Regions from separate parts of the uncultured Caballeronia sp. genome, predicted to be linked through region 1. Evidence: predicted binding sites of a transcription regulator. Region 1 holds the regulator's gene; the other holds the start of a gene.
The links. Region 1 encodes LexA, which represses DNA repair genes until DNA is damaged. Its sites were predicted from a motif close to ACTGTATNNNNATACAGT; they were not measured.
Positions count from the first base shown of each region.

Region 2: recA (recombinase RecA) is a predicted target of LexA. The motif match lies at 1,361-1,378, and genes of this name have one in related genera.

Region 1 covers NZ_CAXTGZ010000128.1:1,589-13,373, reverse strand. Annotated here, with positions in the region: partial or broken gene ACFFAR_RS11350 (sulfate ABC transporter substrate-binding protein) at 1-851, opposite strand, end outside; gene lexA (transcriptional repressor LexA) at 1,137-1,802, shown strand; gene ACFFAR_RS11340 (hypothetical protein) at 1,998-2,402, shown strand; gene ACFFAR_RS11335 (DUF2939 domain-containing protein) at 2,527-3,144, shown strand; gene ACFFAR_RS11330 (universal stress protein) at 3,178-3,684, opposite strand; gene nodI (nodulation factor ABC transporter ATP-binding protein NodI) at 4,071-5,036, shown strand; gene ACFFAR_RS11320 (ABC transporter permease) at 5,124-5,888, shown strand; gene gnd (phosphogluconate dehydrogenase (NAD(+)-dependent, decarboxylating)) at 5,946-6,932, opposite strand; gene tkt (transketolase) at 6,939-9,032, opposite strand; gene ACFFAR_RS11305 (NADP(H)-dependent aldo-keto reductase) at 9,329-10,381, opposite strand; gene ACFFAR_RS11300 (MFS transporter) at 10,571-11,785, shown strand, end outside.
Region 2 covers NZ_CAXTGZ010000520.1:108-4,171, reverse strand. Annotated here, with positions in the region: partial or broken gene ACFFAR_RS26120 (hypothetical protein) at 1-192, opposite strand, end outside; gene recA (recombinase RecA) at 212-1,282, opposite strand; gene ACFFAR_RS26110 (response regulator transcription factor) at 1,509-2,252, shown strand; gene ACFFAR_RS26105 (sensor histidine kinase N-terminal domain-containing protein) at 2,260-3,858, shown strand.

The DNA of each region.
Region 1 (11,785 bases):
TCCTCGCTATACAAGTACTTGAGGTAAGCCTCGGCCAGCTTGCGTGTGCCATGACGGTCGACGACCTTGTCGACGACGGCCACCGGCGGCTCAGCCAGAATGCTCACCGAGGGCACCACGATCTCGAATTTGTCCGCGCCGAATTCCTTCAGCGACAGGAACGCCTCGTTTTCCCAGGCGATCAGCACGTCGCCCTGACCGCGTTGCACGAAGCTCGTGGTGGCGCCACGCGCGCCTGAGTCGAGCACGCCGGCGTTCTTATAGAGCTTGGTCACGAAATCCTTGGCGGTCGTCGCATTGCCACCTGGCAAATGTTCGGCGTATGCCCATGCCGCGAGGTAGTTCCAGCGCGCGCCGCCGGAAGTCTTCGGATTCGGCGTCACAATCGATACACCCGGCTTCAGCAGATCCGGCCAGTCCTTGACCTGCTTGGGGTTGCCCTTACGAACGAGGAACACGATAGTCGATGTATAAGGCGACGCGTTGTCCGGCAAACGCTTCTGCCAGTCCTGCGCGACCAGACCCTTGGCCGACAATGCATCGATGTCATAAGCCAGCGCCAGCGTTACCACGTCAGCCTGCAAGCCATCCAGAACCGAGCGCGCCTGACCGCCCGACCCACCGTGCGACTGCTTGAACGTGACCGTCTCGCCGGTCTCGGCCTTCCATTTCTTGCCAAAAGCCTGGTTGAAGTCCTGATACAACTCGCGCGTCGGGTCGTACGACACGTTGAGAAACGACGTATCGGCGTGCGCTTGCGCGATCATCCCGATTCCCGACGCAGCCCCGATAACCGCCGTTGCGAGCAGTTTCCTGGCACGCACGCCCCACCCCGATCTACGACTCAACATTCCCCGTTCTCCGTCTTATGGTATTCGATGGGCTGAGTCTATCGACGGCCTTTCATTATTAAAAATAATTGTTCTTCATGTTTTTAGATCAAAAAGTGCTAATGAAGGCTGGCAGCGGCGTTGCGACCGCTAAACGGGTGTTGGAGCAGCCTGTTTCCGCCCTCTGTGTGGTCTGGACGACGCCGAACTTAAAGTAAAGCTTGAAAAGCGGCGAATACTGTATAAAACTACAGGCATCTGTTCATCCATACAGTGGGTGGCGGACCAGACAAGGGGCTAAAGCACGTGACCAAGACAAGCAAACTGACTGCGCGGCAGCAAGAGGTTTTCGAACTGATCCAGCGCGCAATCGAGCGCACGGGATTTCCGCCCACGCGCGCCGAGATCGCGGCAGAACTCGGTTTCAGTTCGGCCAATTCCGCCGAAGAGCATCTCCGTGCGCTGGCCCGTAAAGGCGTGATCGAGCTGGCGGCGGGTTCCTCACGCGGCATCCGGTTGCTGAACCAGCCAGGTCCTGATGACGGACCGCATCAGTTCACATTGCCGCACGCGAGCATCATGCAATTGTCCCTGCCGCTGGTTGGGCGCGTGGCTGCAGGCAGCCCGATCCTTGCGCAGGAACATATCTCGCAGCACTTCGCTTGTGACCCGGCACTGTTCTCGAGCAAGCCCGACTACCTGTTGAAGGTTCGCGGGCTTTCCATGCGCGACGCCGGCATCTTCGACGGTGACCTGCTCGCAGTGCAGAAGAAGAACGAGGCAAAAGACGGCCAGATCGTCGTCGCGCGGCTCGGTGACGACGTGACGGTGAAACGCTGGAAGCGTCGCCCGGACGGCGTCGAACTGATCGCCGAGAATCCCGATTACGAAAACATCTTCGTGGCTTCGGGTAGCGACGAATTCGCACTTGAAGGTATCGCTGTCGGACTGATCCGATCCGGCGAATTGTGATGTGCTTCGAGCGCGGCCGGCTTGATGGTCACGCTCTGATTCTCGTCTTTTGATTGCTGCTTTCTGATCCGCTCTGCGGCGGCGGGCGCTCCCGCTACCAGCCGCGCCGCGGTTGAATTTCCGGCCTTATAAAGCGTGACGGACATCGCATCCGCGATGAACCGGCGCGCACCCTATTGTTCACGGAGAAACATCATGGAACGATTTGCCCGCCTGTTTTCTGCCTCGTTTTTATCTGCTTCGTCGGCTGCGTCAGCTTCTTTCGCGCCCGCAGCACGGTCGCCGCTTTCATTCAGGCAATTCCGCGAGTTCGGCCGCTTTCGTCATCTGCGCGCGCTGATCTCCTGCAAGATACGGAAGGACACAAACACGCCGGACATGTTCGACGAACCGCCTGTGCTGCCTTCGCGGCAACCTGCGTTTGCACGGGTGTCGCTCAGCGCGTCGGTTCATGCGCAAGCCGAGCGCCGTGCGCCGGTGCGGGTTTATCGAGGCGAATCGCGCGTGATCATGGTGGGCAACATTGAAGCGGTTTCGCGCATGATCGACCGTTATATCGACGAAGAACGCGCGGGTGTCGAAGGCGGTCTTCTTGCGTGAACTTCAGGTAATCCTCGTGATTGTTCGAGTTTGAGGGATAGATTTCGTGACGGCGCGGTCAATTGAGATTGGTTGTCAGTTGGTCGTCGTCAATCACCTCGAACTCACGAAGGCACCCTGACGTATGTCTCGCATCAGCAAATCCGTTCTGACCGCACTGATCGTAATTGCGGCCGTCGCAGCGCTCGGACTACTTTACGCATCACCTTATATTGCGCTGGACCGCATGAAACGCGCCGCCGATACGCGCGATGCCGAGACGGTGAACGCGTACGTGGATTTTCCGCTGCTGCGAGAGAGTCTGAAGGAACAAGTCGGGCAACTGCTTACCCGGAAGATCGATGTACGTAAAAGCGGCAATCCGCTGGCGTTGCTGGGCGCAATGATTGGCGCCGCGCTGATCGGTCCACTCGTGGATTCGTACGCAACGCCGGATGGCGTGGCGGCAATCCTGAACGGCATACCGCCGCGAGGCGATCCCGGCGAGAAACCGCCGGCTCCGCCCTCGCCCGATTCCGCCACACCTGGCACGGCACCCAGCGCACAGCAATCTCCGCCTGTCACGAGCGCGCCGGCGCAACCGGCGCCCAAGCAGCCGCCACAAACAACGGCGGGTTATAGAAGCTTCGACACGTTCACGGTGAACTACCGGCACGGCGCCGGTGACGCGCGCTATTCGGCCATTCTCAAACGATACGGCCTGTTCTCGTGGAAGCTGGTCGGCATCGAGTTGAACGGATGAACCGGGCTTCAGGTACCTTGACGCCCTGCATCCTCACACACTCACTTCGGCCTTGACGGGGACTGCGGCGTGGGCGGCATCTTCCTGCTCGGCCGTCGATCCGGTCGGCGACACGGCCACCAGAATGCTGCACGACACGCGGTCCATCAGCGGCGTGTTCCCCGCGCCCATCCACCACCGCGCCAGCCCGGTGCGGCAACGGTGTCCCACCACGACCAGATCCACCTGAAGACTTTGCGCAAGCCCGGCAATCTCATCGATAGGATGCCCGAACGCAAAATGACCCTCGGCATGTACACCACGCTCGGTCAGCCAATCCACGCCTTCGTGCAGGATGTCGCGGGCCGCGTCTTCAAAGCGCCCGCAGGCCATGTCGGTGAGGAGGCCCGCGCTTTGCGCGATGCTCGAACGCATATCGACAACGGCCAGCAGATGGGTTTCGGCTTTCAGCTCGAGCGCGAGATTTGCGCCGTCGCGTAACGCCTTGCGTCCTTCGCGGGAGCCGTCGTAGCACAGCAGGATTTTTCGGTAGCTTGCCATGGTGGTTCTCCGCGCTGCTCGTGGCAGCAAAGGGCATCGAAAAAAACAGTCTTCAACGTATTGCGCGTGTTGCCCCGTGCCATCGGGCAACATGACGCGAGTGGCGTTGCCGTCATCATGGTGCGTTGCCAAATCGCTTGCAACGATGGAAAACGCTAATGCATGTGCGCCGCCGGAAAAACGTCAAGCGTGCGGCGTGCCAGCGCCTGCGGCTCCTTGCTGGGCGGGCATTCCGGACATTGACCGCCTCTTGCCGCAATCTTGGCGCAACCGTACTCAAGCGAGGATGCGCATCGGCAGTGCAGGCAATAGCGGCGACGCGCCGCGCTGGTGCAATCGATTAAACTAGGCAGCTTGTTTCCTGACGCGACGGCGAGTTCCTACGCATGGCAGATGCAGCAGTGTTACCCGACGACACGCCCGCCGCGGACCACGCGCCGGCGACTCCGGCTATCGAGTTCATCGATGTCCGGAAACACTACGGCGACAAGACCGTCGTCAATGGCTTGTCGTTCCACGTGCAGCCGGGAGAGTGTTTCGGACTGCTGGGGCCGAACGGCGCGGGCAAGACAACCACGCTCAAGATGCTGCTCGGACTGGCCGCACCAGACGCCGGCACCATCAATCTGGTCAGTGAACCCATTCCATCCCGCGCGCGCTTCGCACGGCGCCGCGTGGGTGTGGTTCCCCAATTCGACAATCTCGACCCCGATTTCACCGTTCGCGAAAACCTGCTGATCTTCGGCCGCTATTTCGGCATGAGCGGGCGCGAGATTGAAGCCGTGGTTCCGTCGCTGCTGGAATTTGCGCGGCTGGAAAGCAAGGCGAATGCGCGCGTCGGCGAGTTGTCGGGCGGCATGAAGCGGCGATTGACGCTTGCCCGCGCGCTCGTGAACGATCCCGACGTTCTGGTCATGGACGAACCGACCACAGGCCTCGATCCCCAGGCGCGTCACCTGATCTGGGAGCGTTTGCGCTCGCTGCTCGCGCGCGGCAAGACGATTCTGCTCACAACGCACTTCATGGAGGAAGCCGAACGGCTTTGCGACCGGCTGTGCGTGATCGAGGAAGGACGCAAGGTGGCGGAAGGCAAACCCGATGAGCTGATCGAACGGGTGATTGGTTGCGACGTCATCGAAATCTACGGGCCTGATCCGCAAGCACTGCGGGACGAGCTCACGCCGTTTGCCGGGCGGATGGAAATAAGCGGCGAAACGCTGTTTTGTTACGTCGATGACCCCGCCCCCGTGCATCAGCGAGTAAAGGGGCGGCCGGGCGTGCGTTACCTGCACCGCCCGGCGAATCTCGAAGATGTGTTTTTGCGCCTGACCGGGCGCGAGATGGTGGACTAAGCAATGGCGAGCGAACCGCAAACAAGCGCCGCAAGCGCGCCCCGGACTGTCGAACAGAAGCGCGCGGACGAGCCGTTCCTGTCGTCCATGCCGGCGAACGCATCGAACTGGATTTCGGTCTGGCGGCGAAACTATCTCGTCTGGAAGAAACTCGCGATTGCGTCGATGTTCGGTAATCTCGCCGATCCCATGATCTATTTGTTCGGCCTGGGCCTCGGGCTCGGACTGATGGTCGGTCATGTGGACGGTGTTTCGTACATCGCGTTCCTGGCGGCGGGCACGGTTGCGTCGAGCGTGATGATGTCGGCGAGCTTCGAGGCCATGTATTCCGGCTTTTCGCGTATGCACGTCCAGCGCACGTGGGAAGCGATCATGCATACACCTTTGACGCTCGGCGATATCGTGCTGGCCGAGATCGTATGGGCGGCGAGCAAGTCGGTGCTCTCGGGCGTGGCGATCATGCTGGTCGCCGGCGTGCTCGGGTACGCGAGTTTTCCATCGATGCTTTACGCGCTGCCCGTCATCGTCCTGACCGGTCTGGCGTTTTCCAGCACGGCGATGATCGTGACCGCGCTCGCGCCGAGCTATGACTTTTTCATGTTCTACCAGACGCTCGCGCTCACGCCCATGTTGTTGCTCTCGGGCGTGTTTTTCCCGCTGACGCAATTGCCGGCGCTCGCCCAGCATGTCTCGTTGTTGTTGCCGTTATCGCACGCGGTTGCGTTGATCCGGCCCGCGATGCTGGATCGTCCGCCAGAGCATGTCGTTCTGCACGTTGCAGTGCTTCTGGCTTATGCAATCGTCCCGTTTTTCCTCTGCGCGATTCTGTTCCGCCGGCGCATGATGCGCTGATAAAAAAAAGCCGCTCAGCCTGGCGCTCGAGCGGCTTTCCAACTGCCAGTCACACTCTCACTTCAAACCCGGCGTGAACTCCTTGTGACCGCCGAACCCAAAGCGCATTGCCGACAACATCCTGTCGGCGAACGAATTGCCGTCGCGAGAACGGAAGCGCGAGTAAAGCGCCGCCGACAACACCTGCGCCGGCACTGCTTCCTCGATCGCCGCCTCAATGGTCCAGCGGCCTTCACCGCTATCGGCAACTTCGGCCGAGTATTTGTCGAGCGTTCCGTTGCCCGCCAGCGCGCCCGCCGTCAGATCGAGCAGCCATGACGACACTACGCTACCGCGCCGCCAGACTTCGGCGACATCGGCGAGATCGAGATCGTAGCGCTGCGCCTCGGGCAAATCAGTCGATGACTTATGTTTCAGGATATCGAACCCTTCGGCATACGCCTGCATCAACCCGTACTCGATACCGTTATGCACCATCTTCACGAAGTGTCCCGAACCGACCGGCCCGACATACATATAGCCATTTTCGACGCGTGCATCGCGACCTTCGCGATTGGGCGTCTCAGGAATGTCGCCGCGTCCCGGAGCCAGCACGGAGAAGATGGGATCGAGCCGCTGCACCACATCCTGCTCGCCGCCGATCATCATGCAATAGCCGCGTTCCAAGCCCCAGACGCCGCCGGACGTACCGACATCGACGAAATGAATGCCCTTCTGCTTGAGCTTCGCCGCGTGGATGATGTCGTCCTTGTAGAAGCTGTTGCCGCCGTCGATGATCGTGTCACCCGCTTCCAGGATCTCGTAGAGATCGTTCATGGAATCTTCGGTGATCTTGCCCGCCGGCAACATCAGCCAGACGGTTCGCGGCGCTTCGAGCTTCTTCACCAGGTCGCCGAGGTCGCTTGATCCTGTCGCGCCGTCGGCAACCACGGCTTGAGTCGCGTCCGGGTTGTGGTCGTACACCACGCACGTTTGCTTGCCGCGCATGAGGCGGCGTGCGATGTTTGCGCCCATCCTGCCGAGTCCAACGATTCCTATCTGCATGACGGCTTACTCCTTATGGCTGGTTTTGACGCGTTCGATCTGCTTTTTGGCTTCGCCGTAGACGTGCTCCGGCGTGAAGCCGAACTTTTTCTTCAAGTCGGCAAGCGGCGCTGATGCTCCGAATGTATGCATGACGATCTCGGAGCCGAGACGGCCGACATAACGATCCCAGCCGAGCGAACCGGCCTGTTCCACGCACACCCGGGCATCGACGTCCGGCGGCAGCACGGAATCCTTGTAGTCGCTGTCCTGTTTCTCGAATACATCCCATGACGGCATGGAGACAACGCGCGCGGCGATGCCTTCCGCCTTGAGCTTTTCATATGTCTCGATACACACGCCCACTTCCGTGCCCGTCCCCATCAGGATGACTTCAGGCTTCTTGCCGTTTTCGGCATCGGCGAGAATGTAGGCGCCCTTGTGCACGCCCTTCGCCGATGCGTATTTCGTACGGTCGAACGTCGGCATGGGCTGACGCGATACCACGATACAAGCCGGCGTCTGCGGTTGGTTCAACGCAAAGCGCCACGCTTCGCCGACTTCGTTGGCATCGCCCGGACGGAAGGTGCTCAATCCCGGCACGCCACGCAACGAAGCCAGCTGTTCGATCGGCTGGTGCGTCGGACCATCCTCGCCCACGCCAATGGAATCGTGCGTGAACACGTAGACCACCGGCACTTCCATGATCGCGGACAGGCGGATAGGCGGCTTCATGTAGTCGCTGAAAATCAGGAAGGTCGAACCATAAGGCCGCAAGTTCGATAACGCCAGGCCATTGCAGATCGCGCCCATCACGTGTTCGCGAATGCCGAAGTGCAGGTTCCTGCCGGCGTAGTTGTCATACTCGAAACTGCCCGCGCCTTCGAACTTCAGATCGGTCTTGGTCGACGGCGACAAGTCCGCCGAACCGCCGATCATCCACGGAATCCGCTTGGCGATGGCGTTCAGGACCTTGCCCGACGACTCGCGCGATGCCACGCCCTTGGCGTCGGCATCGAACACCGGAATATCGGCGTCCCAGCCTTCCGGCAGCTCGTGCTCCTCGATCTGCGTGAACTCCTTCGCGAGGTCGGGGTATTTCTTCGAGTAATCATCGAAACTTTTTTGCCACGCCTCACGTGCAGCTTTGCCGCGTGCACCGATGCCTTCGTCGAAATGCTTGTAGACGCCGTCCGGCACGAGGAAACTCGAATCTTCCGGCCAGCCGTAGAACTTCTTTGCGAGCTTGATTTCATCGACACCCAGCGGTTCGCCATGCGCCGCCGACGTGTCCTGCTTGTGCGGTGCGCCCCAGCCAATAATGCTCTTCACCACGATCAGCGTCGGCTTGTCAGTGCTCGCCTTCGCCTGGTTCAGCGCTGCTTCGAGCGCGCCGGCATCGTTGGCGTCGTCCACGTGCAGCGTGTTCCAGTGATAGCCCTTGAAACGCGTTTCCACGTCATCGCTATACGCCAGGTCCGTATGCCCTTCAATGGTCACGCGGTTGCTGTCGTAGATCCAGATCAGGTTGGACAACTTCAGGTGCCCGGCCATGGATGCAGCTTCGTGCGAGATGCCTTCCATCATGTCGCCGTCGCCACACAGCGTGTACACGCGATAGTCGAAAATCTTTGCGTCCGGCTTGTTGAAATGCGCCTCGTACCAGCGCGCGGCCATTGCCATGCCAACGCTGTTTCCCAGACCTTGCCCGAGCGGACCGGTGGTGGTCTCGACGCCCGTGGTCATGCGGTATTCCGGGTGGCCCGGCGTCTTGCTGTCCAACTGCCGGAAATGCTTGATGTCATCCAGCGATACGGCGGGGTCGCCGGTCGCCTTGCCAGCATGATCGACTGCCTTGACACCGGTCAGGTGCAGCAGCGAATAAAGCAGCATGGAAGCATGACCGACCGACAATACAAAGCGGTCGCGGTTGGGCCACAGCGGCTCAGTCGGGTCGTAGCGAAGGTGGTTTTGCCACAGGTGAAAACCAACGGGCGCAAGCGCCATAGGCGTTCCGGGGTGCCCCGAATTGGCCTTTTGCACGGCATCCATGGACAGCGTGCGGATGGTATTGATGGCGAGTGTGTCTAGATCCGACGAGTTCGAGGGGGTTTGCGGCATGAGCGACGACTCCTTTTGCGTAGGGCGCGCTGAGGCACGAGAGGCGCCACAGCGGGCAACCGGGTCCTTCGAGCAAGTGTAGTGCCATGGGAACTGGCGCGTCACCAAAGAACAACGAAGCGCGCGCCGCCAAAGGCCCGGCGCGGCTTATGACAGACGGTTACGATACTGTTTGAGACGACAACTGTACGCTTGAAACCTTGCAAAAACGAACGCAAACGGTAATTTTTCGTGGCCGTTCGATGACCGCTACCCGTCAGGATAACGGCCATGCATGACACTTTTCGGTGAACCTATCAAGGCGCGGGGTTAGGCTGAAGCTCGTGAATGGCGTCGATTTCAGCCAGGATCTCGTCCGACAATTTCACGTCCACGCTGCCGATGTTCTCGTGCAACTGCGCAAGGGTGGTCGCGCCGATCAGCGTGCTGGTCGTGAACGGCCGGCTATTCACGAATGCGAGCGAAAGCTGCGCCGGACTCAGGCCATGACGCCGGGCGAGTTCCACGTAGGCGCTGACCGCCTTTACCGCGTGCGGCTTGCTGTAACGCTGGAAACGCTCGAATAACGTGATCCGCGCGCCGTCCGGACGCGCGCCGCCTTCGTATTTGCCGGACAGCCAGCCGAAGGCCATCGGCGAATAGGCGAGCAGGCCCACGCCTTCCTTGTGGGTGAATTCCGAAAGCCCTGCTTCGAACGTGCGGTTCACCAGGCTATATGGATTCTGAATGCTGACAATGCGCGGCAGGCCGTGTTTATCGGCGGCGTTGAGGAACTGGGCGACACCCCAGGGCGTCTCGTTCGATACTCCCACGTGCCGGATCTTGCCCGCCTTCACGAACTCGCCGAGCACGCTCAACGTCTCTTCGATGGGCACCGTATATTCATCTTCGATCCACGGATAATTGGCGCGGCCGAACGTCATGGTGCTGCGGTCCGGCCAGTGCAACTGATACAGGTCGATGTAGTCCGTCTGCAGCCGTGTGAGGCTTGAATCGATGGCTTCGGTCAGGTTCTTCCGGTCGAACTGATTGCCTTCGCCGCGAATGTGACGCGGGTTATGCGGCTGACGCGCCGGTCCGGCGATCTTCGTGGCGAGCACGATCTTCTCGCGCTCGGCCGGATGCGCATGCAGCCACGTGCCGATGTACTCTTCCGTGCGCCCCTGTGTTTCAGGGCGCGGCGGCACCGGATACATTTCGGCGGCGTCGATCAGGTTGATGCCGGCGCCGAGCGCGGCATCGATTTGCGCGTGTGCCTCGGCTTCCGTGTTCTGTTCGCCCCAGGTCATCGTGCCCAGTCCGATCAGACTGACATTGATATCCGTTCCACCGAGTTTCCGGTACTCCATCGTATGCTTTCCTATGGTCATGTTCAGGTGTCGGGCCGTCGTTTCGAGACCTTCGGCCAAACGCTGACGCTACCATAGCGCGGGCCTTGCTGCAGTGACTGCCCGCTGGATTGCGCCAAGCTTCCGATCAGCTTTTCATTGCCTTACACGAGCAGCCGAGACCGTAACCGCCACAGGAGTACGCCTTTGATGCAGGCCCCCGATCTCACCCGCGACGCATCGCAGCGGACGAACCCGCGTGGTTCGTCGGTCATCGTGATGCTGGTCGCGGCGACATTCTTCATGGAGAATCTCGACGGCACGATCATCGCCACGGCACTGCCGCAGATGGCGCAATCGTTCGGCCTGCATCCTGTCGATCTCAGCCTTGGCATCACCTCGTACCTGCTGACGCTTGCCGTGTTCATCCCGATCAGCGGCTGGGCCGCCGACCGCTTCGGCCTTCGCACCATATTTGGCAGCGCGATTGCCGTGTTCACGGTGGCCTCGGTGTTGTGCGGCATGACGTCCACCTTGCCGATGTTCACCGCTGCGCGCGTGCTGCAAGGCATCGGAGGCGCGATGATGGTGCCGGTCGGCCGGCTCGCCGTGTTGCGCGCGACGCCGAAGGACGGCCTGATGCGCGCGATCTCGATCATCACGTGGCCGGGTCTTGTCGCGCCGGTGATCGGGCCACCGTTGGGCGGGTTCATCACGACGTATTCATCGTGGCGATGGATTTTTTACCTCAACTTGCCGCTGGGAATCATTGGGTTCGCGCTGGCGCTTCGTTATCTCGACAACACCCGCGAACAGGCCGGGCGCCGCTTCGATTTCGCGGGCTTCATGCTGTGCGGCCTCGCCTGCACGACTTTGCTCTACGCGATGGAACTGATTGGCCGGAACGACACGCCGTGGTTCTTAACGGGAGCGTTGATCACCGCGGGCGTGCTGGCGAGCGTGGCCGCGTGGCTGCATCTGCGGCGCACGCCGGAGCCCGTCGTCGATCTCAAGTCCTTGCGAATCCGGACATTCGCGGTCGCGATGGGCGGCGGTTCGCTCTTTCGCGTATCGATCAGCGCCGTGCCTTTTCTATTGCCGCTGATGTTCCAGGTCGGCTTCGGGCTGAACGCGTTTGAATCCGGGCTGCTGACATTGTCTGTCTTCGCCGGCAATTTATCGATGAAACTCGTCACCACGCCGATCGTCCGGCGCTACGGCTTTCGTTCGGTGCTGATCGTGAACGGCGTCATCGCGGCGATATCGCTGGCGGTGATGAGCCTGATCGCACCGGCGACACCGACTTGGATCGTCGTCGCCGTGTTGTTCGCGAGCGGATTGTCGCGCTCGCTGCAGTTCACCGCGCTCAACACGCTCAGTTTTGCCGACGTACCGAAAGCGCAAATGAGCGGTGCGTCGGCGTTA
Region 2 (4,064 bases), on a different contig from region 1:
AGCGCGTTCGCTTGATGCTGCGCGGTATCGATCGCTGCTTCGTTCGTAGCGATCAACCCCTTCCTCCGCGTCGACGCTCTCGCTGTCATCGCTTACGGAATTCGGGCCGTCCGGATCGTCCTTTACGTCTTGCTCCGAGTCACGACTCGCGTCGCGACCGGCCTTCGACCCGAACCGGTTTTTGCGCAGCATCTTTTTTACCGCCTACCACTCATTCTTCGTCAGCGACTTCGGCAACGCCTGGCAGTGACTCAGCCATTGCATTGACGCCCAGCGACTCGCGGATCTTGTTTTCGATCTCACGCGCCATTTCCGGGTTCTCACGCAGGAATTCACGTGCGTTGTCCTTGCCCTGACCAATCCGTTCGCCGTTGTAGCTGTACCAGGCGCCGGCCTTGTCCACCAGCTTGGCCTGCACGCCCAAATCGATGATTTCGCCCTGACGCGAGATGCCTTCGCCGTAAAGAATGTCGAAGATGGCTTCGCGGAACGGCGGCGCAACCTTGTTCTTCACCACCTTCACGCGCGTTTCATTGCCGATCACTTCGTCGTTCTTCTTGATCGAACCGATACGGCGAATATCCAGACGCACCGATGCGTAGAACTTCAGCGCATTACCACCCGTGGTGGTTTCCGGATTGCCGAACATCACGCCAATCTTCATGCGGATCTGGTTGATGAAAATCACCAGGCAGTTCGTACGTTTGATCGTGCCGGTTAGCTTGCGCAGTGCCTGCGACATCAAACGTGCTTGCAAGCCAGGCAGTGAATCGCCCATTTCGCCTTCGATTTCAGCCTTCGGCACCAGCGCCGCAACCGAGTCGATCACGATCATGTCGATGGAACCCGAGCGCACCAGCGCGTCCGCGATTTCCAGCGCCTGCTCGCCCGTATCCGGCTGCGAGATCAGCAAGTCCGACGGGTTCACGCCGAGCTTCTGCGCGTAGCCGATGTCGAGCGCGTGTTCCGCGTCAATAAATGCCGCCGTACCGCCAAGCTTCTGCATTTCAGCAATCACTTGCAGCGTCAGCGTGGTCTTGCCCGACGATTCCGGACCGTAGATTTCCACTACGCGTCCACGCGGCAGGCCGCCAACGCCCAAGGCAATATCCAGTCCGAGCGAACCGGTCGAGACCACTTGAATGTCTTCAATGGCTTCGCCGGCGCCGAGTCGCATGATCGACCCCTTGCCGAATTGCTTCTCGATCTGCGCGAGCGCGACGGCAAGCGCTTTGGTCTTCTCCGCAGACATCCCGCCCGGGCCTTTCTTGCTATCTTCCATGAATCGTCCTTTGCTATGATGAACGGCATCTGGCGCATGCCCGCGGACTTTTGCTCCACTGGGTGCACTGCTACAGACACTGTATAAAAAAACAGGTGTTTTTGCAAGTGGGTTCAGCGCGCGTAGTTTCAACACCACGCCTTGACCATGCAAGCGCACCACAACACCTGGAGACCGCCGCGCCGGGCGAATTGCGGTGCCGGCAATGCCTTTTGCGCACACTACGATGCGAATACTCATTGCCGAAGACGACAGCATACTCGCGGACGGTCTCGTTCGATCACTCCGCCAATCGGGGTATGCGGTGGATCACGTCAAGCACGGCGTGGAAGCAGACACCGCCCTTTCGCTGCAAACTTTCGACCTCCTGATCCTCGACCTGGGCCTGCCCATGATGTCCGGTCTCGAAGTCCTGCGGCGCCTCAGGGCCCGCAATTCCCAGATGCCCGTACTCATCCTGACAGCCGCCGACAGTGTCGACGAACGCGTCAAGGGCCTCGACCTCGGCGCCGACGACTACATGGCCAAACCGTTCGCGCTGAACGAACTCGAAGCCCGCGTGCGCGCCCTCACCCGGCGCGGCGCCGGAGGCGGTCCGACAGTCGTCAAACATGGCGCGCTGTCATTCGATCAGGTCGGGCGCATTGCGTCTATCAACGACCAGGTCATCGAGTTGTCGGCGCGCGAACTCGGCGTGCTCGAAGTCCTGCTGCAGCGGGTTGGCCGGCTGGTATCGAAGGAACAGCTCGTCAACCACCTTTGCGAGTGGGGCGAGGAAGTCAGCAATAACGCGATCGAAGTCTATGTCCATCGGCTAAGAAAAAAAATCGAGCCCGGCGGCGCGCGCATCATGACCGTTCGCGGGCTAGGCTATAGCCTTGAAAAAGCCGTTGCACCAGCGGCCGCTCCGGTCGCGTCAGGACCCGCGGACGCCGGCCCGATGGCATCGTCCAGCCCTCACTACAAGTAACCACATCATGGGCTCGCCCGCTACTTCCAAGCGTGCCGCCCAGGCGTCGCGCGAGTCGCCTCACCCGTTGCAGCACCCGTCGCCGGATCTGCTCGATGCACCCATTGCAGACCCCGACGTGTCTCGTGACGCGCGTTACGCCAACCCGTTCGCGCCGCCCGACGAGCTCGAGCCCGACGGCGAACCGGCGCCGCGTTCGCTGTTCGGCGAGATTCTCGACTGGATGCTCGCGCCGCTATTGTTGCTGTGGCCAATGAGCATCGCCGTCACATATCTGGTCGCCAAGTCGATAGCCAACGGGCCGTTCGACCGGGCGCTCGAAACCGATGCCTACGTGCTCGCCCGGCAAATCCAGCCTGTCAACGGCGTAGCGGAATTGCGTCTGCCGAACGCCACGCGCGATTTCCTGAGGGCGGATAACGTCGATAGCGTCTTTTTCCAGGTGCTCGGAACACGAGGCGAACTCGTGGGCGGCGACGCCGACATGCCCCTTCCCCACGACGATGACCGGCCGCAGCCCGGCATTGTGGAATTTCGTGACGATGTACTGCGCGGCAACGATATCCGCGTCGCCTACACCACGGTCGAACTGCCATCATTGCAGCAGCCGGTACTCGTCCAGGTGGCCGAGACGCTCGATAAACGCAGCCAGTTAGCCAATGACATCATCAAGGGCGTGATCCTGCCGCAGTTCGTGATTTTGCCGCTGGCTATCGTGCTGGTGTGGTTCGGGCTGTCGCGCGGGCTCGCGCCGCTGCATGCGCTGCAATCGAATATCCGGGCGCGCCGTCCTGACGACCTTTCGCCGCTCGAAGCCAGCCGCGCGCCGCCGGAAATCGCGCCGCTGGTGGCATCGTTCAATGACTTGCTCAACCGGCTCGAGCAGAACATGGAGCTGCAAAAACGCTTCATAGCCGATGCCGCCCATCAAATGAAAACGCCCCTCGCCGGCTTGCGAACCCAAGCCGAGCTGGCGCTGCGGCAGGACGTACCCGCCGAAGTCCAGCGTTCGCTGGAACAGATCGCGACAAGTTCCGAGCACGCGGCGCGGCTCGTCACGCAACTCCTTGCGCTTGCTCGCGCAGAAAACCGGATGACCGGGCAGATTTTCTCGCGTGTCGAGCTCACCGATCTTGCGCGGCTTGCCGTGCGCGACTGGGTGCAGGCGGCGTTGGCGAAGGGCATGGATATCGGCTATGAGGAGCCGCCGCATCCGGTCGAGGTCGAGGGCAACGTGGTGATGCTGCGCGAGATGCTGTCGAATCTTATCGATAACGCCATCCGCTACACCCCGCCCGGCGGCCGGATCACGGTCCGCGTGCGCACCGAGGATTCGGACACGCGCCGCGTTTATCTCGAAGTCGAAGACACGGGCTTGGGCATTCCAGTGGCGGAAAGAACGCGCGTGGTGGAGCGGTTTTACAGGATTCTCGGACGTGAAGGCGATGGCAGCGGATTGGGCCTGGCCATTGTCAGGGAGATCGTGACGATGCACCGTGGCACGCTCGACATTGAAGACCACGTGTACAGCGAAGCGCCCCGAAAGGCGGGAACGCTTGTGAGAGTAGGCTTACAGCGGGTTTATCCTGCCCGGGACAAACCCTGAGCGATTGCTTTATCGCAAAGCCGACAATATAGAAATTAACGTAAATTAGCCCGCAAATAACGGTCAAACGATTAAAAATAGCCGACGTTCAACCCGGTCGCCATCGCGATCTCAAAAAACCACACACCCCTACCCAGTCAGAACGCCGTAAGTTTTCACTCCAATAATCGCTGCACGGTGCCGCCATGCGCGGGGTGCCATTCAAA